4 regions of the Mammaliicoccus sciuri genome follow, and region 4 is predicted to be linked to each of the others. Evidence: predicted binding sites of a transcription regulator. Region 4 holds the regulator's gene; each other region holds the start of a gene.
The links. Region 4 encodes Rex, which represses fermentation and respiration genes when NADH is low (regulators of the CRP and FNR family bind a similar motif). Its sites were predicted from a motif close to TTGTGAAATATTTCACAA; they were not measured.

Region 1 (5,476 bases), 1.0 Mb from region 4:
TTTAAGAGTGATAACTACATCTTCATTTTCAAAAGGGATATCTTTAACAAAAAATAAATCAAAATTATTATAATAATTTTCAGACCAATATTTAAGTATTTGTTCAGTAGGATATATTTTCATAACTATACCTCAATTCTAATAACTTAAAATTTATTAAATTTCAGTTTTTCTATAACATGGTCGTGATTTTTATATAGTACGAGATCTGCTCTGTTTTTAGTTGGCAAGATGTTTTTGATTAAATTGACTTCGTTAATATTGTCCCATAGATCTGTTGCTATTTTTAAGGCTTCGTCTTTTGGGATGTCTCGATATTTATAGAAATGTGAGTCTGGCTTCTGGAAGGCTTCTTCTTGAAGTAGTAAGAAGCGGTTAAGATACCATTTCTTCATATTTTCTATAGTTGTGTGTAAATATATTTTGTAATCAATATAATCACTTACGAGTTCTTCTTCATGTGGACTTACTTGGAAGATGTTCACACCTTCTATAATAAGAATGTCCGGACAGTCTATGTTGTGATATTGGTCTTTAAGACGGTCGTATGTGATATGTGAATACGTGTATGTTGGAATGTTAGGCTCGTTGTTCTTAATTTGTTTTAAGTGACTGATTAATGTTTTTGTATCATAACTTTCAGGAAATCCTTTTTTAGAAAGTAAGTCTTTATCGATGAGTTCTTGTTTAGGCATGATGTAACCATCAGTCGTAATTAGATCAACTTTCCAGTCTGCGTTATATTCTTGTAGTAAGTTTAAAAGCAGTCTTGAGACAGTACTTTTTCCTACAGAAACCCCTCCTGATATTCCAATAATAAAAGGTGGTGTGTTATTTTTGTTATGTAATTTGTTGTTAATGTTAGATGAATAATCTTTATGGAACTTAACTTTGTTTGTCAAAAAATTAATGAGTGGCAAATAGAGTTCATTAATTTCTGAATTTGTTAAGTTATCATTTAAACTGATAATTTCTTCTAAGTTTAAATGACTTGTATCCATATCTAATTTAAAATTTGTGTTTTGCCATTCTTCTTTTGTGAATTTCATAATGAGTTCCTTTACTTAAGAATTTTTCACTTTTTACAGTACTCGTATAGGGTAACATAAATAGTCATGAAAGTGCTTTATTAATTTAGAAAAATTCTTATATACTATTTTATTCATGTTCATCATGATTTTCTTTATAGTGTTAAAATGTATAGAAGATATGGAAATTATTAAAAATTGTCTTAATATAATTTTGAATTAGAGGTGATTGGAAGACGAATGGTTCTATACATCATTTAGAGATCTATGTTAGTGATATAAATAAATCTAAAATCTTTTATAGTTGGTTATTAGGACTGCTAGGATATAGTTTGTATCAAGAATGGAGAGAAGGTTTTAGCTTTAAATTAAATGAAACGTACATAGTATTTGTACAAGTGGACGATTCATTTAAACAATATGGGTATCATCGTAAAAGGATTGGATTAAATCATTTGGCATTTACTGTTGAAGACAGAGTAACAGTGGATGATATCAATATTATTTTGGAACAAAAAAATATTAATAAACTGTATGATGATTTATATCCGTATGCTGGTGGTAATCATCATTATGCTGTTTATTTTGAAGATCCAGATAGAATGAAAATTGAAATAGTATCTAAAGAATAACACCACCTTCATATCAGATTTAGAGGTGGTGTTATTCTTAAAATTCTGCTATGACAAGTTTGTCTTCAAGGACTTGGTTTACAAAGTTTACGGTTGCTTCTCTTGATATAGGTTTATGTCCGAGCTTTTTATTGTTGTATAATATGAACTTTATGTTTGAACTGTTTATTTCGTATTTATCTAAGAAACTACAAAATGGATTGAAGTGTCTAGTCATATCAGTCTCACATAATCTGTTCTGGATGTAATAAATTTTAGGTACATATTTTTGTTTGCGGAATAAGCTTGTGATCGATAGTCTCAGTGCGTATTGTTTTTTGATATAATCACGTGAACGGTTGGGAAATATTTTGGTGTATAATTTTTCGACGTTCACTTTATCGTAGCGATCTACGTAACATTGTGGATTGTTCACTACAGCAGTTGTGCCTTTATGCAATGTTGCTAAATACATAGACATAAAGCCACCTGCTGATGAACCACAATAGACGACATTTTGAGATTCTATTTGGAGTGCTTGCGTGACTTGTTGCGCAATTTCAGAATAGTCTTTTAAGAAATGACGTTCTTCTCTTCCGACACCCCAACCTATACGTAATTGTTTATAATGAATGGTTCTGTCATCTATATAAAGACAATTCGCATTAAAATCTTCATGCCATTTACTTCTCATAAAGACAGGCGGTTTGCTTTTAGATGGATCAATCGCGCCATTTGAAAATACAACTAATTTATGATTGTCTTCTTTAAGATTTAATTTGATATAGATGTCTAAATCATCTTTCATGATTTTCACAACTTGATTGTTATGTGCCCATAAAAGGTCGTTATTCAAATCTTCGTAATTTAATGTTTCCATGATGTGAAACACTCCTAATGGTTAATATTCATTACAAGTACTTAATATAAAATTCAATATAACAAAGTACGCTAGCAATTAACAATTATATAGTGGAAATTTACAAAAACTTAACAAAAAAGAGGCTAGGCATCATGCCCGACCTCTTCTTAAAGGGATTAAATATTAAATAATCTTTGGAAGAATCCTTTTTTCTTAGGTTCTTCTTCAGTTTCTGATTTGATTTCTTCTTTTACGTCTTCTTCTTTGTTTTCTGAAGGCTTTGAAGTATCGTCTACTGTCGTTTCAGGTGCTTTTTCTTCAGTAGATGCTGCTTTGTCAGTCGTTTCTTCTTTAGATGTAGTTGTATCTTCTTTAGATTCTACTGCTTTATCAGTAGTCGTTTCTGGTTTAACAGCAGTTTCTTTATCTTCTGATTTCAATTCAGCTTGTGTTTCTGATTTAGCTGGCTCTTCAGCTACAGCAACTTTTGTTTCTTCTTTTACTTCTTGTTTGTTCGTTTCAACTGATTCACTAGAAGTCTTATCTTCTGAAACTACTTTAGAACTTTGTGGTTGTTCAGCTTGTTTCGTTTCAACTTTAGTATCATTCTCTTGAGCAGTAGCCTCTGATTGTTGAGGTGCTTGTAATGCTAAAGTTTGTTCTAGTTTCTGTTGTTGAATATGTACTTGTTGCAACATTTCACCAAGCATTTGTCTTTCTCTACGCATATGTTGAACTTCTAATCTTAATTCTTCAATTAAATGTTGTAGTTCAGGTGTTTGATTAGCAGGTTCGTCTTTAACAAGAACTTGTAAAAAGTCTTTCTCTTGTTCAAGTGTTTCGAATGCTTGGTCATAACTATTTGTTTCTTTAACTTTTTCCGCTATTTCTTGGAAAAGTTCAATATCTTCTTCTTGGAAGTCTGTCGCTTCTCTTCCACGATATTCTGTCTTAGAAAGTTGATATCCTCTGTCTTCTAAGTGCTGTACAATTTTTCTAACTTGCTTTTCACTAAGACCTACTTTAGTTGCGAATTCTTTAGTTAACATATTATAAATCATCCTTTATTTGACAGTAATTTAATAGGTAGGGTTGTCTGTCGGCAGACAACCGTCACACTTCCCTTTATACATTACATGTAAATAACAGAAAGTTCAAGTATTTATTGTATTAATTGTGAAAAGTATTATATGCAAAAAAGAAATATGTTATTATTTAGGAAATTAGAACAATAAAAATTAATATTGGAGCTGTTAGATATGTCTAATAATACTGAGAAAAAATCTTTTAAACCAATTTGGATTATTGTTAGTTTTGTTGTATTAATTGGGATATTGTTATTACCAACTTCAAATGATTTACCTGTTATGGCAAAATGTGCGTTAGCGATTTTAGCTTTTGCAGTTGTTATGTGGGTAACAGAAGCCGTAACTTATCCTGTATCAGCGGTTATGATTGTTGGACTGATCGTCGTACTCATTGGATTTAGTCCAGTTCAAAATTTAGGAGATGCTTTAGGCAATCCGTCAGCAAATGGAAAAGCTTTAGAAGGGGATGCATTACTAGGTACAGGAAATGCATTAAAAATGGCTTTAAGTGGATTTTCAGGATCTGCAGTGGCACTCGTTGCTGCAGCATTATTCTTAGCTACAGCGATGCAAGTAACCAATTTACATAAACGTTTAGCATTACAAGTACTTTCTATTGTAGGAAACAAAACAAATAGAATGGTTATCGGTGCAATTGTAGTTTCTATTATTTTAGCATTCTTTGTACCTTCAGCTACTGCAAGAGCAGGTGCTGTTGTACCTATATTATTAGGAATGATTACTGCATTTAAAACATCTAAGAACAGTAAATTAGCAGCATTATTGATTATTACGGCCGTGCATGCTGTCTCAATATGGAATATAGGTATTAAGACTGCCGCCGCTCAAAATATCGTGGCGATAGGATTTATTAATAAATCAATGGGACAAGATGTTTCTTGGGGTGAATGGTTCTTATATGCAGCACCATGGGCGATTATCATGTCAGTCGTCTTATACTTTGTGATGATTACTGTCATTAAACCTGAGGAGAAAGAAATAGAAGGTGGTAATGAATTAGTTAAAGCACAATTAAAGGAATTAGGACCAGTTTCATCAAGAGAGTGGAGACTCATTACGATTTCTGTCTTATTATTATTTTTCTGGTCTACCGAAAAAGTACTTCATCCTATTGATTCATCGTCTATAACAATCATCGCATTAGCAATTATGTTAACACCTAAAATCGGTGTCTTTACTTGGGAAGATGTTGAGAAGAAAATTCCTTGGGGTACAGTTATCGTATTTGGAATCGGTATCTCACTAGGAACAGTATTGTTGGAAACAACAGCGGCACAATGGTTAAGTGATAAAACATTTGGATTAATGGGACTTAATCATATGCCACTAATCGCAACCATTGCACTCATTTCAATATTTAATATTTTAATACATTTAGGATTTGCGAGTGCTACGAGTTTATCTTCAGCATTAATCCCTGTGTTTATAGCCCTAACACAAACATTAAATTTAGGAGATCAATCTATCGGATTTGTACTTATACAACAATTCGTGATTAGCTTCGGTTTCTTATTGCCAGTTAGTTCACCACAAAATATGCTGGCTTACGGTACAGAAACATTTACCGTTAAAGACTTTATTAAAACAGGCGTACCACTCACAGTCATTGGATACTTATTAATTATCTTGTTCAGCATGACATATTGGAAGTGGATAGGATTGATATAGAAGGGAAGACGTGAGTTAAAGAGGTTGCTGAGATGAGAAATCGTTCAAGTCTTGGCTTAAGTCCTGAATAAAGCCAAGAGATGAGCCAAGTCTGATGTGAACCCAAATATTTGAACTAAACAAATCAAAATATTGGGGTGCATTCTAATGAGGAAAAAATATGAATTTAAATTCAAACTAAAACTTGTAAAAGAATAT
Region 2 (5,476 bases), 230 kb from region 4:
TGAAAAAAAGACGACGTTATATATGACATACAACAAGCTAACAGAACAAAAAGAACGAGGACAAATGCTAGCAAGATTAAAAGTACTTTATGAAATGTTCGGGCTAAAAATGCCTCAAAATGAACTGTCAGATTTTTTACCGCTTATGCTTGAATTCTTATATGCTGCAGAGTGGAGAGGTGACAGTCGTGCACAAGAAAGTTTAACGCTTGTTGTGATGGTCATTGAAGATGGAACGTATGGATTGCTTCAAGCTTTAGGTAAACAAAACAGTCCGTATTTTCATCTAATTAAAGCAATTAGAGAAACGTTAAAATCATGTGTAGTAGAGCAAGAGAAGGTGATCAACGGTGATTAATCAATTTATATGGGTTATCTATCCTTATTTATGTATCGCTATTTTTATTACTGGTCATTTATTCAGATTTAAATATGATCAATTTTCATGGACAGCAAAGTCTAGTGAGTTTATTGAGAAGAAACAATTGATGTGGGGAAGTATTTTATTTCACTTAGGTATTATTCCAGTTATATTCGGACATATAGTTGGTTTGGGCATACCTGCAGAATGGTTGAGTAGTGTCGGCGTTAATGATCATTTATATCATATCGGTGCAGTTTATATTGGAAGTATTTTCGGTATTGTGACATTAATCGGTATGGTTCTGTTAACAGCTAGAAGAATCACGAAACAAAATGTAAGAAGGTTAAGTTCAGCATCGGACATTATTGTGAATATATTATTGTTAGTGATTGTATTGATGGGTTGTATTTCAACGTTATGGACGAACGCGACAACACCAGACTTTGATTATAGACAAACAATTTCTGTTTGGTTTAGAGGTTTATTAATCTTTAAACCGGATGTTGCTTTAATGAATGACGTACCTTTAACATTTAAGACGCATATTATTTTAGGATTTTTAATCACAAGTTTATGGCCATTTACGAGATTGGTACATGTTTGGAGTGTGCCACTTAATTACTTCAGTAGAAGTTACATTATTTACAGAAAACATAAAACAAATTAAACTATAAATAAAAAGTCGAGGTGTTTAAAATGTCTAATGATTTTAATTTTCAGGAACAGTTGGATCTTATTCGTAGTACTTATGGTGTTGATTTTGTCGGATTAGCTATGACTTCTGAAGACGCTGCTCACTTTCATATAAAGTGGCAATATGTATCTGGAAATTTAAATCATAGATATCAAAACATCGTTTTAAGAAGCGGAAGAGGGATAGCAGGAATTGTGATTAAAAGTGGCAAACCTATTGAAATTCATGATTTGAAAGAAAGTCCATATCGTGATCAACCCTTTAACTATCCAATTGTTCAAAGTGAACAATTAACATCATTGCTTGCAATTCCATTATGGAAAAAGTATCGAGTATGTGGTGTACTCTTGCTTGGACAACGTGATGAAAAACAATTTCCTGAAATAGATATGAATGATTTTAATCGCTTTGGACCATTTTATGGAAAGGATATGATGAATGCATGAGTTCAGAAGATGCTTCAATATTAATGGATATATTAAAACAATACTATGAAAAAACGAGCGAAATGATTGTGTTTTTAAATAGTAAAGGACAGGTTATTAATATGAATGAAGCTGCCCGAAGAGTAATCTCTGAAGACAATCAATCATCATTGACACATGCCATTTGTAGTAGATGTGAAGGTTATTCAAATGAATATGCCTTACAATCATGTAGAGACTGTTTTTTAGAGTCTTCAAAGATTGGTAATACAAGTTTTCAAGTGTTTATGCAGACAAATAGCGGGACTGTTGAACCTTTTACAGCGACTTATCAAACGATTAGTCAAGAAGACGATGTTAAAGTGTATACATTACAAAATGTATCGCCACAAATTGAAAGACAGCAGAAATTACATCAACAAACGATGATCCAAAAAACAATATCCGCACAAGAAAACGAACGTAAAAGAATTTCTAGAGAGTTACACGATGGTGTTGTTCAAGAATTGCTAAATGTCAGTGTTGAACTTAGATTATTGAAATATCAGAATGATATTGACGTATTGAAGCAGCAGTCTCAACATATTGAAACGTTAATGTCTCGATTAATCGATGATATTAGAAACTTATCTTTAGAACTAAGACCTTCATCATTAGATGACCTTGGACTAGACGCAGCTTTTAAGTCATATTTTAAACAGCTTGAGAAAAATTTTGGGTTCCATGTTCACTATCATTATGATTCGTCTATTAAACGTTTTAATACGGAGATTGAAACGGTCGTATATAGAATTGTACAAGAAGCGGTGTTTAATGCGTTGAAGTATGCTAATGTGGATAGTGTTGATGTACATATGTCTTGTGATGGCAATGAAATAGAAGTTGAAATTGCTGACCAAGGAAATGGCTTTGTATTAGGCAGTCAGCCAAAAGGTTCAGGACTTGGTATATATGGGATGAAAGAACGTGCTGAAATCGTTGGCGGTAAAATCAATATCGAAAGTAAACTTAAAAAAGGTACAAATATTAAATTGAATGTACCAATAGCATAAATGGTGGGTGGTATATATGAAAATCGTAATAGCAGATGATCATGCAGTGGTGAGAACAGGCTTTTCAATGATTTTGAATTATCAAGAAGACATGGAAGTTGTTGCGACAGCTGCAGATGGTATAGAAGCATATCAAATGGTTGCAAAACATTCACCAGATGTATTGATCATGGATTTAAGTATGCCACCTGGTGAATCGGGATTAATCGCAACTGGTAAAATAGCAGAAGACTTTAAGCAAACTAAAATATTAATATTAACGATGTTTGATGATGAAGAATTAATTCATGCTGTAAGAACGATATATAGAGGCGATATGTATATTGATTCTAAAGTTACAAGTTCGCTCGTGAACGAACTCTTTAATCATCAAGGTAACAATGAGCAAAGTACTTCTGATCCATTTAAAATATTGTCTCAAAGAGAACTAGAAATCTTACCTTTAATCGCAAAGGGTTATGGTAATAAAGAAATTGCGGAGAAATTATTTGTTTCTGTCAAAACGATTGAAGCACATAAAGCGAGAATTATGGATAAACTCGGTTTAAAATCGCGTCCAGAATTAGTTGAATATGCTATGAAGAAAAAATTATTAGACTTCTAAAACAAAATTGACCTGATAAATTGTGACTCAAAAGCCTCAGTTTGTCAGGTCTTTTTATGTTTTTTATCGGATTGAATTTATAAATGAATATAGGGATTTTCCATGTTTCAATAAGGGGATATCCTTATGTGCACTTTTTCACAAATAACCTACAATAATATTGGAAAGATTATACATAAAGATTAATTTCGAAGGGTGAAAAACATGAGAAACAATTTAGGAAAAGTTCAACTACCGCTCCAAACCTTTAGTTTAATGGCAGGATTTATGGTTTGGAGTATACTCGCACCTTTAATGCCTTATATTACACAAGATATAAGTGTAGAAGAAGGTCAGAAAGCCATTATTTTAGCAATCCCTGTTATTTTAGGATCGATTTTAAGAATACCAATTGGCTACTATACGAACTTATTAGGTTCTAGACTTGTATTTTTAGTGAGTTTTATTATTTTATTATTTCCAGTTTTTTATTTAAGCCAAGCACATTCAACTACAGGATTGATGGTTGCAGGATTCTTTATAGGTCTTGGTGGTGCAATCTTTTCAGTAGGTGTTACTTCTATTCCTAAATATTTTCCAAAAGAAAAGCATGGTTTTGCGAATGGTATTTATGGAATGGGGAATTTAGGGACAGCTGTATCATCATTTTTAGCACCTCCAATTGCAGGCATTATCGGATGGCAGCATACTGTACAACTTTATTTAATCGTATTACTTATCTTCTCAGTATTAATGTTTATCTTTGGAGATAAAGAAGAACCTAAAGTGAAAATTCCAATGATTTCACAAACGAAGCAAGTCATCAATAACTATAAACTTTACTATTTTAGTTTCTGGTATTTTATTACATTTGGTGCATTTGTTGCATTTGGTTTGTTCTTGCCAAACTTTTTAGTGAGTCATTTTGAAATTGATAAAGTAGATGCGGGTATTAGAACAGGTATCTTTATTGCGATTGCAACATTACTTAGACCAATTGGTGGTATGTTAGGAGATAAATTTAATGCTTTAAACGTATTGAAAATATTCTTTATCGGTTTAATAGCGGGCGCAATCGTACTTTCAATATCACATCATCTCATCTTGTTTACAATTGGATGTTTAACGATAAGTGTTTGTGCAGGTATTGGTAATGGACTAGTATTTAAACTTGTACCAACATACTTCACAAAAGAAGCAGGTGTTGTAAACGGAATCGTATCTATGATGGGTGGTCTCGGCGGCTTCTTCCCACCATTAATGATAACGTTAGTAACGAGTTTGACTGGTTCAAATCATTTAGCATTCTTTATGCTTGCTATATTTGGTGTGATTGCACTCATTACAATGATGCATATGACTAAAATAGAAAGTAAGCATGTTTAGTTGTTTGTCTTTAAAATTAAAAAGGCTGAGGCAATGTGTTGCCTCAGCCTTATAATTAATTGAGGATAAAAGCGTTTAACTCTATAATAGAGTTAAAGAGATTCGTGAAAGGTTGATATAAATGAACGAACGTTATTCTCGTCAAATTTTATTCGATAAAATTGGAGAACAAGGTCAAGAAAGAATTGAACAAGCGAGTGTCACTATTGTAGGCATGGGTGCACTTGGTACTCATGTTGCTGAACAGTTGACTAGATCGGGTATAAAGAGACTCAATATTATTGATCGAGATTATGTTGAATCGTCAAATTTACAAAGACAAACATTATTTATAGAGAATGATATTAAAGAAATGTTGCCTAAAGTCGTAGCAGCAGAAAGACATTTAAAGAAAATTCGTGAAGACATTACAATAAAATCTTATATTGCACAATGTGATGCAAAGTTATTACATGAAGTTGCGCGTTACTCAAACATTATTATTGATGCGACAGATAATTTTAATACGAGACAAATTATTAATGATTTTGCGTACAAGATGAATATTCCGTGGATATATGGCGCATGTTTAGAATCTACTTATGTTCAAGCGACTTTTGTGCCTAGTGAAACACCTTGCTTCAACTGTGTATTACCACAATTACCAGTGATTAACAGAACTTGTGACACAGTAGGCGTGATAAATCCTGCTGTTACAATGGCAGCAAGTTTACAAGTTGCAGATGCACTTAAAATATTAGCTGGTTATTCATTTACACCTAAAATTACGTACGGTGACGTTTGGTTCGGTGAACATCAATCATTTGGATTTGAACAAATGAAACGAGACGATTGTGAGACTTGTGGAGCAGAACCAACTTATTCAAAATTATCAAATTCAGACAAACAACTAACTGAATTATGCGGCCGTCATACTGTTCAATATATAAACGAGAAACTTAATCGACCAGCAATTGAAAAGTTTGTTGCTCA
Region 3 (5,476 bases), 1.1 Mb from region 4:
GTTGCTAAAGCTGAAGAAGAAGGTATTCACGGCAAAGATTCTACACCATTCCTATTAGGTGAAATCGTTAAGCAATCTGGCGGTAAATCATTAGAAACAAATATTAAACTTGTTGAACATAACGCTAAAATTGGTACACAAATAGCAGTTGAATACACGAACCTTCAAAAATAAAGAATAATCAGCTCAAATAATTGCATACTTATGTAATATGATTGAATTGTAAGTGGTTTTTTGATATTCTTTAATCGTATAGATAAAATTTGATTTTATACAAATTTAATATAGGTATCAGAAGGAGACAATAAAAATGGAACAAAATTCATACGTAATTATTGACGAAACGGGTATTCACGCTAGACCAGCAACAATGTTAGTTCAAACTGCATCTAAATTTGATTCAGATGTACAATTAGAATATAACACTAAAAAAGTTAACTTAAAATCAATCATGGGTGTAATGAGCCTAGGTGTTGGTAAAGATGCTGAAATTACTATCTACGCTGAGGGTAGTGATGAGAAAGAAGCTATCGAAGCAATTACTGAAGTATTATCTAAAGAAGGATTAACTAAATAATGTCTGAATTATTAAAAGGTATAGCTGCATCTGATGGTGTGGCTATTAGTAAAGCATATTTATTAGTTGAACCTGACTTATCGTTTTCAAGCGAAAATATCAGCGATGTAGACGGCGAAGTTGAAAAGTTTAAAGCGGCTGTTAATCAAACAAAAGTTGAATTAACTCAAATTCGTAATAATGCTGAAAAACAACTTGGTGCAGATAAAGCTGCGATTTTTGATGCACATTTATTAGTGTTAGAAGATCCAGAATTATTAAATCCAATTGAAGAAAATATTCGCAATAACAAAGTAAATGCACCTACTGCGTTAAATGAAGTATCAACAAACTTCATTACAATTTTCGAAAATATGGATAATGAATACATGAAAGAACGTGCGGCAGATATTCGTGACGTTTCTAAACGTATTTTGGCACATATTTTAGGTGTAGAATTACCAAACCCTAGTATGATTAATGAAAGCGTTATTATTGTAGGTGAAGATTTAACACCATCTGACACTGCGCAACTTAACAAAGAGTTTGTTAAAGGTTTTGCGACAAATATCGGTGGAAGAACTTCACACTCAGCAATAATGAGTCGTTCATTAGAAATTCCTGCTGTTGTAGGTACTAAAGATATTACTGATCGTGTAAACCATGGTGATAGTTTAATCATTGATGGTTTATCTGGTGATGTAATCATTAACCCAACAGATGACGAAGTTCAAGCATACGAACAAAAACAGAAAAACTTCTTAGCTGAAAAAGAAGAATTAGCTAAACTAGTTAATGATGAATCTGTTTCTAAAGATGGTGTTCATGTAGAATTAGCTGCGAATATTGGTACACCTAATGACTTAGAAGGTGTTAAAAATAACGGCGCAGAAGGTATCGGTTTATACCGTACTGAATTCTTATACATGGGTAGAGACAATATGCCTTCAGAAGAAGAACAATTTGAAGCATATAGTAAAGTCTTAAAAGAAATGGACGGCAAACGTGTTGTCGTTCGTACTTTAGACATAGGTGGAGATAAAGAATTATCTTATCTAAACTTACCTAAAGAAATGAACCCATTCTTAGGATATAGAGCGATTCGTTTATGTTTAGATCAAACTGATATCTTTAGAACTCAATTAAGAGCTTTATTACGTGCTTCTGAATTTGGTAAGTTAAATATCATGTTCCCTATGATTGCAACTATTAAAGAATTTAGAGACGCTAAAGCAATCTTACTTGAAGAAAAAGAAAAATTAGTTTCTGAAGGTGTTAACGTTGCGGATGATATCGAAATCGGTATTATGGTAGAAATTCCATCTACTGCAGCACTTGCAGACATCTTCGCTAAAGAAGTTGATTTCTTCAGTATTGGTACGAATGATTTAATCCAATATACAATGGCTGCTGACCGTATGTCTGAGCGTGTTTCTTACTTATACCAACCATATAACCCTGCAATTCTTCGCTTAGTTAAGCAAGTAATTGAAGCTTCTCATAAAGAAGGTAAATGGACTGGTATGTGTGGAGAAATGGCTGGAGACAATACAGCAATTCCATTATTACTTGGATTAGGTTTAGATGAATTCTCTATGAGTGCGACAAGTATTCTAAAAGCTAGAAAACAAATCAAACAATTAGATCAAAAAGAAATGCAAGAATTAGCGAACAAAGCAATTAACTGTGCAACAGAAGAAGAAGTTGTTGAACTCGTTAATCAAATTCTTTAAAATTAAAAAACAGAGCAGTTATCTCTTAACATTAAGTAGATAACTGCTCTGTTTTTATATGTGAATGATCTTTTCAGACTTTATTGAGATTGCAAATTGAATATCGCAATTTCAGGTGAGCAAAATATTCTAATCGGAAGTCTTGTCATACCTAAGCCTTGATTAACATAGAGGTATTGTCCAGTTCTAATTTGATACAAACCTTGTTTATATACTTTTCCATAAGTTGGTGTATAAATAGCGCCAAACTTAGGAAGTCGAACTTGACCACCATGTGTATGTCCAGATAGTACTAAATGGATGTTTGGATCTAATAATTTAACTTTATCTGGTTCATGTACGAGACCTATTCTAAAGTCTATACGACAATTAGGTACTTGGAATGAACTACAAAAGTTAGGCTGACCAAAACACAAATCGTCTATACCGTTTATCTGAATGATACCAGCAGGTGTGTTGACGACGTAAGAACTGTTTAACAAGACTTCAAAACCCGATTTATTCATGATATCTAATACCGTATGAGTGCCGTTTGAACCGTAATCGTGGTTGCCTGGAACAAAAAATTTTCCATATTTTGATTGAACTGTACGAAATAAAGGTATAACTAGATAAGGGTCAAATGAAATTTGAGCAATATCATCAAAACAATCACCTGTGAAACAAACAATATCTGCTTCTTGCTCATTAATAAGACGTACAAGTTGATATAAATTTTCTAAATTAGAATAATAACCTAAATGCAAATCTGTTATATGAATGAGTTTCAGATTTGATTTTAAGTTTGTATCAATAGAATGTGTGGTGACTTTAATTTTAGAACTTGGAAATTGAATCTTCATTAATGAATGCCTAATGCTTTATTAAAAGATTCTATATCAACTTGATAAAAAACTTCTCTATTAATGAGAACAGTAGGTGTTGAAAAACTGTCTAGATCGATAAGTTCGTTTTTAAATTGTTTGTTTTTTATATTTTTTTCTGTAAAAGGAATTTCTTTTTCATTAAAATATTGTTTTACAAATTGGCAAGGGGGACACTGGTCTTGTGTATAAATTGTAACTTCACTCATAGATTTCACCTCAACTTTATATAGACATATTATAAATGATTTTTTTAAGCGTTCAACGATTATGTCCTATTTTGCCATTAATTTGTCATTACTTTGTAAATGTTAAACATTTCACAAATGATTAAAGTGTTGTATAATAAGATTAAATTGTGATGTATATCACAAACGTTGAATGGAGGAATATTATGGATGCAGTAGTTATAAGTCGTTTACTAACTGCTATGACCTTGGGATTCCATATCATTTTTGCAACAATTGGTGTGGGGATCCCATTAATGTTTGCAATTGCTGAATTCATAGGTATTAAGAACAATAATCCTATGTATATAGCAATGGCAAAACGTTGGTCTAAAGGGTATACGATTACTGTAGCGGTCGGAGTAGTTACGGGAACAATTATTGGTCTACAATTATCATTATTGTGGCCAGCATTTATGCAATTAGGTGGGCAAGTTATTGCGCTACCATTATTTATGGAAACATTCGCCTTTTTCTTTGAGGCTATTTTCTTAAGTATTTATTTATATACGTGGGATAGATTCAAAGGTAAATGGACGCACTTTTTAATTACGTTACCAGTAATTATTGGTGGTACATTCTCAGCGTTCTTTATTACATCTGTGAATTCTTTCATGAATACGCCAAATGGATTCGATTTTATCAATGGAAAATTGATGAACATTGATCCAATTGCTGCGATGTTTAATGCATCATTCGGTATTAGAGCTTTTCACGTTATAGCGACTGCATTTATGACAGCTGCATTTATTTTAGCAAGTATAGCAGCATATCGTTTAATTAAGAATAAATTTATAGATGATAAGGAATATCATAAAAAAGCTCTTAAACTTACGATGATAGTCGGTTTAATTGCGAGTTTACTTGCAATGTTAGCTGGCGATTTATCAGCTAAGTTCTTACATCAAGAACAACCTGAAAAATTAGCAGCTATGGAGTGGCATTTTGAAAGTGAATCAAAAGCAGACCTAGTATTATTTGGGGTAGTTGATGAAGATAAACAAGAAGTTAAAGGTGCTATTAAAATACCTGGCGCTTTAAGTTTCTTGTCAGATAGTAATTTTAATACTGAAGTTAAAGGTTTAAACGAATTTAAGAGCGATGAAACACCACCACTTATCATTCACTATTTCTTTGATTTGATGGTATTCTTTGGTGTGTATTGCTTTGTCGTTTCAGCTTTATTTGTCGTATTAAAATGGGTGAAAAAATGGTCGCAATATAGTAAGCCAATCTTATATTTAGCGGTATTAACCGGACCACTTGCAATGCTTGCAATTGAATTTGGTTGGTTCTTAGCTGAGATGGGTAGACAACCTTGGATATTAAGAGGTTACTTAAAAGTTGCACAAGCTGCAACAAATGCTGATGGACTTGCACTTGTATTCATTGCATTCGCAATACTTTATTTAGTTCTTGGTATTTCATCAAGTTATGTACTTATTAGAATGTTTAGTCACAGTAAAACGACTGATGATGTGAACAAAATAATAGACAGAAAGGGTGAAGTATAATGGATTATCAACATATAGGTATTACAGTGCTTTGGCTCTTTCTGTTTGGTTACATTATTATTGGTGCTATTGATTTTGGTGCAGGATTCTTCGCATTTCACGCTAAATTAACGAAGCAAGATCATATTATCAATAACTTGATTTCTAGATATTTAAACCCAGTTTGGGAAGTAACAAATGTGTTCTTCGTATTCTTCTTTGTAGGAATAGTTGGATTCTTCCCAGACTCTGCATATTATTTCGGGTCAACATTATTAATACCTGGTAGTATTGCATTAATTTTACTAACCATTCGTGGTAGCTTTTATGCATTTGAAAACTATGGACAAGATAGTAAGTTATCATGGTTATTCTTATATGGTGGAACAGGTTTATTGATTCCGGCATCATTATCAACAATTTTAACAATTGCTGAAGGTGGCTATATTAGAGAAACAAGTGATGGCGTTCACCTACTGTGGGTTGATTTATTATTAAGTCCATATGCATGGGCAGTTGTATTTTTAGCAATTATCTCAGTGTTATATATTTCATCAGGATTTTTAACATTTTATGCGAATAAAGCTAAAGATTCTGAAGCATA
Region 4 (5,476 bases):
TATTACTATTTGGTTACTCAATATTAATGCGAATAAGACATTATGCTAAGAAATCAAAATATAAAGATCAAAATTAAAAACATATATTAAAAAGCACCTGTTGATTATACGGGTGCTTTTATTAGTATCTACTACTAGTATCATGTGTTTATATATGGTACTTATAACTTTGAGTAGTATATATAACTTATCCCCAAGTCTCCGACATATTAAAAAAATCTACATTCAGCAACCTCTTTTATTTCTAAGTACGAGGGCACTTATCAACAAAACCTTTCTTACTTGGACAAGTAACAATTGTGGATACTTTTGTCTTCCGACAGTTGTTCCGACAGTTTGGGAATAAATAGGGGGTATATAGGGTTAAAATAGATATTTTGTTCGCATAAATACGAACAGTTATAACTACCTGAAAACACTGTCATATAAAGGTTTGTAAGGTATTCATCATAAAGTCAATACAGAACATTTGTACTTGTGCACAAGTTAACCACATTTTGTGGACAACATTAGTATAAGCTTTTAAATATTTGTGGATAAAATAGGTGATTTTGATTGATATTTTACATTTTACTTGTGGATAACTAGGGTAACTTTGTGGATTACTTGAAAAATAAGACTTTTTGATGTGTATAAAGATGTGCTTAATTATTTCAGAAAAAAACGACTGAGGTGTAAAATTTACCTCAGTCGCTTTTCGTTAATTTAACTTACTTTCAAGTTCTTCCCATTTTTCCATGTATTCTTCGAGCAAACGTTCTGCTTCAACTCGTAAATTATTAATTTCATTACTTTTTTCAATATCATTAAATATCTCTGGTAACGTCAGTTGATGTTCATAGTCAGAGATTTGTTCTTCATATGTGGAAATATTATTTTCAATTTCTTCTAACTGTCTTTCGAGTTTACGCTTTTCTTTTTTTAGTTGTTTTTGATTTGCGTAATATTGATCGTCTTTAGGCGTTTCAGTAGATTGGATGTCTTCTTGTTCATAACGACTAATAGCTTCACGTTGTTCTAGCTTTTCTAAATAATATTGGTAATCGCCTCTAAATAATTCATTTCCACTTTGTGTGATGTGGAAAATATTATTCGCTAGTTCGTTAATAAAATAACGGTCATGTGATACAAAGAGTAGTGTACCTTCAAAATTTTGCAAAGCTTGTTCCAACATTTCTTTAGAATCGATATCTAAGTGATTGGTAGGTTCATCTAGAATGAGTACATTGTTTTTTTCTAACATGAGTAAAGCGAGTTGAAGTCTGGCTTTTTCTCCACCAGATAAATCATTGATGACTTTTTTTACTTCTTCTTGAGTAAATAAAAATCTACCTAAAATTGTTCTTATATCTTTCTCAGGCATATGTGCATATTGATTCCAAACGTAGTCTAAGATTGTCATATTAGAAGTAAATTCTGCTTGTTTTTGGTCGTAATAACCAATTTGAATATTAGAACCATAAACAATATTACCGCCTAAAGCAGGTATTTTTTGAGCAATTGTTTTGATCAACGTAGATTTACCAATACCATTTGGACCAATTATCGCAATACGGTCATGTCGCTTCACTTCTAAGTTGATAGGCGGTGTAATGCTTTTAGAATAACCGATATCTAAATGTTGAACTTTAAGGACATCTTCACCTGTAGCTCTAGTTATTTCAAAATTTATTTGTGCACTTTTAGCATCAAGTCTCGGCTTTTCAATTCTTTCCATTCTTTCTAGTACTTTACGACGACTTTTTGCCATGCCGCTTGTTGAAGCACGTGTAATATTTTTTTCGACAAATGTTTCTAACTTTTTAATTTCACTTTGTTGTCTTTCATATTCAGCCATGACTTTTTCGTAATGTGCATCTCGTTCTTTTAAGAATTTACTATAATTACCGACATACTTTTTAACAGAACCTAAAGCGACATCATAGACTTGATTGACTATTTTATCTAAAAAGTATCTGTCATGACTGATAATAACAATCGCACCTTTAAAGTGTGTTAAATAATTCTCTAGCCATTCAGTTGTTTCCATATCTAAATGGTTCGTAGGTTCATCGAGTAACAGTAAATCAGGTTCACTTAATAACATTTGAGCCATGGATAATCTTGTTTTTTGCCCGCCACTAAATGATTGAATTTGTCTATCAAAGTCAGATTCTTTAAAATCCAAACCTGTTAATACGGTTTTAATTTTACTTTCGTAATTATAGCCATCTATTAATTCATATTGATTAGATAACGCTTCGTATTGTGACAATTTTTCTTTATATATGTCTTGGTCATACTCATCAGCATGAATACTTAACCAATCTGTTAAAGTTTTCATTTTATCTTCAATATTGATAACGTCTTTAAATGGTTTCTTCATTTCATTCATAACAGTGTCATTAGAATCTAATGTCATTTGTTGAGTAAGGTATCCCATTGTAACTTGTTTACCTTTAGAAATATTTCCTTCATCATACGATTCGACACCAGCGATGATTTTCATTAATGTTGTTTTTCCCGCGCCATTTCTACCGACAATAGCGATTCTTTCACCGGTTTTTACTTCGAAATCTACATCAGAAAAGATAACTTTTCCATCATAAGATTTCTCTAATTTATTTATTTGTAAAAGTATCATGTTTACACCTCTCTATTAGTTATTATTTTACATGAAAACGAGTGATAATTGTATGTAAATCACATACAATATTTATATAGTTATTTTACGTGAAGTTTGTTATAATTAAGCCATTAGATGTGAACGCAATCACATTATTTTATATTGGAAAAGGTGAGGATTTTGGCAAAGAATGATGTGAAGATCCCTAAAGCAACTTTGAAACGTTTGCCTCTTTATTATAGATTTGTTAGCACATTGCATAATTCTGGCATAGATCGTGTTTCATCGAAAGAATTAAGTGAAGGACTTAAAATTGATTCAGCTACTATTCGTCGAGATTTTTCGTATTTTGGTGAATTAGGTAAAAAGGGTTATGGTTACAATATTAGTTATTTACTTAAATTTTTTAGAACAACGCTTGAACAAGATGATATGACTAAAGTCGCAATCGTTGGTGTTGGTAATTTAGGTACTGCACTTGTGAATTATAACTTTACTGTTAATGATAGAATGCAAATTGTAGCTGCTTTTGATCAATCAGAAGATATCATTGGAAGTATGGTTGGTAAATTAACTGTGGATAGTATGGATGATTTTGAAAAGGTAGTTGAAGAAGTAGGTATACAAGTTGTAATATTAACAGTACCACAACAAGCAGCTCAAAAAGTTGCGGATCGTATAACATCTTCGGGTATTACTGGTATTTTGAATTTTACACCTCAAAGAATAAATGTACCTGAGAAAGTGCAGGTTCATCATATAGATTTAGGAATTGAATTACAATCTTTAATCTTCTTTATGAAGAATCAATAGGAGGGTATCAAATGGAAGCTTTAATGTTTATTAACACACTTGGTATTTCAGGACCAGTCAGTTTATTATTTATAGGGGTAGTTGCATTAATTATATTTGGACCAAAGAAATTACCACAATTCGGTAGAGCAATGGGTTCAACTTTGAAAGAATTTAAAGATGCAACTGATGGCATGACAAACTTTGATGAGAAGAAAAGCACTCCAGAAGATGGCAAAGATAAAGAAGTTAAATAGAATTTTATTTAACAGATGTTCCCAAGAATGTGGCGGGTTTCCTGCCACATCTTTTTTAGATTGGAGGTAAGACGGTGGATAAAGACAATTTAACATTTGTCGAACACTTAGAAGAACTTCGTGGACGTATTATGATCATTGCATATTTCCTTATTGGTGGTCTCATCGTTGGCTTTTTCGTAGCTAAACCCGTTATTTTTTATATAACAAATGATGATTTTACACAAACATTAGAACTCAATGCATTTAGAATAACGGATCCATTAACGATATACATAACAATGATAATTGTAATTGCATTTATCATAGTATCGCCTGTCATTTTATATGAATTATGGGCATTTATATCTCCAGGTTTACATCCGAAAGAACAAAAAGTGACATTAAGTTATATACCATTTAGTTTGATTTTATTTGTAGGTGGTTTATTATTCTCATACTTTGTGATTTTTCCATATTTAATTTCGTTCACAATGGGATTAGCCGATGATATGGGGATTAAGCAAACAATCGGGATTAAAGAGTACTTTAGTGAAATGTTTAAATTTACAATACCATTCGGATTTGTCTTTCAATTACCAATTTTATTACTATTTTTAACGCGATTAGGTATCGTTACACCGATGTTTTTAAAGAAAAATAGAAAATATGCGTATTTTATTTTACTTGTTGTGGCTGCATTAATCGCGCCACCTGACTTTATGACACATATGTTGTTTACTTTACCAATGATTTTACTTTATGAAATCAGCATTGTAATTTCAAAAATAGGCTATAAAAAATATTTAAAAGCAGAGCAAAAATTAATGGAAGAAGAACTTGGGATGGATGAAGAAGATAAGGAGCAGCTGTAGCTTAATGCTATGGCTGTTTTTTGAATTGTCTGATATTTGTAATCAAATGTTAACTTGAATATGTGTCGTATATGATATATTATTATTCCTATCATTGTAATAGGAATAAGGAGTTGTTTATATGGTTTGGATGATTATAAGTGGACTTATAGTCGGAATATTACTTGGCTTTGTTATGCAAAGAACGCGTTTTTGTTTAACGGGCGGTTTTAGAGATATGTATGTACAGAAAAATAATAAAATGTTTTATGCTTTATTAATTGCGATCTCTATTCAAAGTATTGGATTATTTACACTAGTAGGATTAGGCGTATTTAAGTTAGAAGCAGAAACATTCCCATTAGTAGGTACGATATTTGGATCATTTGTATTTGGTATCGGAATTATCTTAGCTGGTGGATGTGCGACTGGGACTTGGTACAGAGCAGGCGAAGGCTTAATTGGAAGCTGGATAGCATTAGTATTATATGGTGTAACAGCAGCAATTATGAAATCTGGACCATTAAACCCTGTTCAAGAAAAAATTAATTCATATAGTGTCGTTAACTCAAATATGGCAGAAACACTTAATGTACCTGTATGGGTATTGATTGCTATTTTAGTGATTGTTACAGTTTATTTTGTGACAAAGACTCTAAAAAAACCAAAAGTAGCAATTCCTCAATTAAAACAAAAATATACAGGCATTCGTCATATCTTATTTGAAAAAAGATATCACCCATTTGCAGCTGCTATTGCAGTAGGGATAATAGCTTTAATTGCTTGGCCAATGAGTGCTTCAACAGGAAGAATTGCTGGCCTTGGTATTACAACACCTTCAGCAAATATCGTACAATACTTAGTTACAGGTGATGCTTCATTTATAAACTGGGGTGTATTTTTAGTACTTGGTATATTTATCGGTTCATATATTGCTGCAAAAGGTTCAAGAGAATTCAAATGGAGAATGCCAGATACTAAAACTATAA

Region 1: a site for Rex is predicted at 3,676-3,693, ahead of MUA60_RS15280 (anion permease). Genes of this name have one in related genera too.
Region 2: a site for Rex is predicted at 3,266-3,283, ahead of MUA60_RS03745 (nitrate/nitrite transporter). Genes of this name have one in related genera too.
Region 3: a site for Rex is predicted at 3,461-3,478, ahead of MUA60_RS10725 (cytochrome ubiquinol oxidase subunit I). Genes of this name have one in related genera too.

The regions. Positions count from the first base shown of each region.
Region 1 covers NZ_CP094824.1:2,893,833-2,899,308, reverse strand. The annotation lists gene MUA60_RS15305 (hypothetical protein) at 1-123, opposite strand, end outside; gene coaA (type I pantothenate kinase) at 147-1,049, opposite strand; gene MUA60_RS15295 (VOC family protein) at 1,247-1,660, shown strand; gene MUA60_RS15290 (YqiA/YcfP family alpha/beta fold hydrolase) at 1,698-2,519, opposite strand; gene MUA60_RS15285 (prolipoprotein diacylglyceryl transferase) at 2,678-3,550, opposite strand; gene MUA60_RS15280 (anion permease) at 3,761-5,278, shown strand; gene MUA60_RS15275 (transposase) at 5,426-5,476, shown strand, end outside.
Region 2 covers NZ_CP094824.1:758,079-763,554, forward strand. The annotation lists gene narJ (nitrate reductase molybdenum cofactor assembly chaperone) at 1-358, shown strand, start outside; gene narI (respiratory nitrate reductase subunit gamma) at 351-1,031, shown strand; gene nreA (nitrate respiration regulation accessory nitrate sensor NreA) at 1,061-1,504, shown strand; gene MUA60_RS03735 (sensor histidine kinase) at 1,501-2,535, shown strand; gene MUA60_RS03740 (nitrate respiration regulation response regulator NreC) at 2,552-3,139, shown strand; gene MUA60_RS03745 (nitrate/nitrite transporter) at 3,344-4,504, shown strand; gene MUA60_RS03750 (ThiF family adenylyltransferase) at 4,626-5,476, shown strand, end outside.
Region 3 covers NZ_CP094824.1:2,056,043-2,061,518, reverse strand. The annotation lists gene MUA60_RS10750 (pseudouridine-5'-phosphate glycosidase) at 1-174, shown strand, start outside; gene MUA60_RS10745 (phosphocarrier protein HPr) at 311-577, shown strand; gene ptsP (phosphoenolpyruvate--protein phosphotransferase) at 577-2,289, shown strand; gene MUA60_RS10735 (metallophosphoesterase) at 2,370-3,131, opposite strand; gene MUA60_RS10730 (glutaredoxin family protein) at 3,131-3,361, opposite strand; gene MUA60_RS10725 (cytochrome ubiquinol oxidase subunit I) at 3,547-4,893, shown strand; gene MUA60_RS10720 (cytochrome d ubiquinol oxidase subunit II) at 4,893-5,476, shown strand, end outside.
Region 4 covers NZ_CP094824.1:990,185-995,660, forward strand. The annotation lists gene MUA60_RS05100 (ABC-F family ATP-binding cassette domain-containing protein) at 701-2,623, opposite strand; gene MUA60_RS05105 (redox-sensing transcriptional repressor Rex) at 2,786-3,418, shown strand; gene tatA (twin-arginine translocase TatA/TatE family subunit) at 3,430-3,654, shown strand; gene tatC (twin-arginine translocase subunit TatC) at 3,729-4,508, shown strand; gene MUA60_RS05120 (YeeE/YedE family protein) at 4,630-5,476, shown strand, end outside.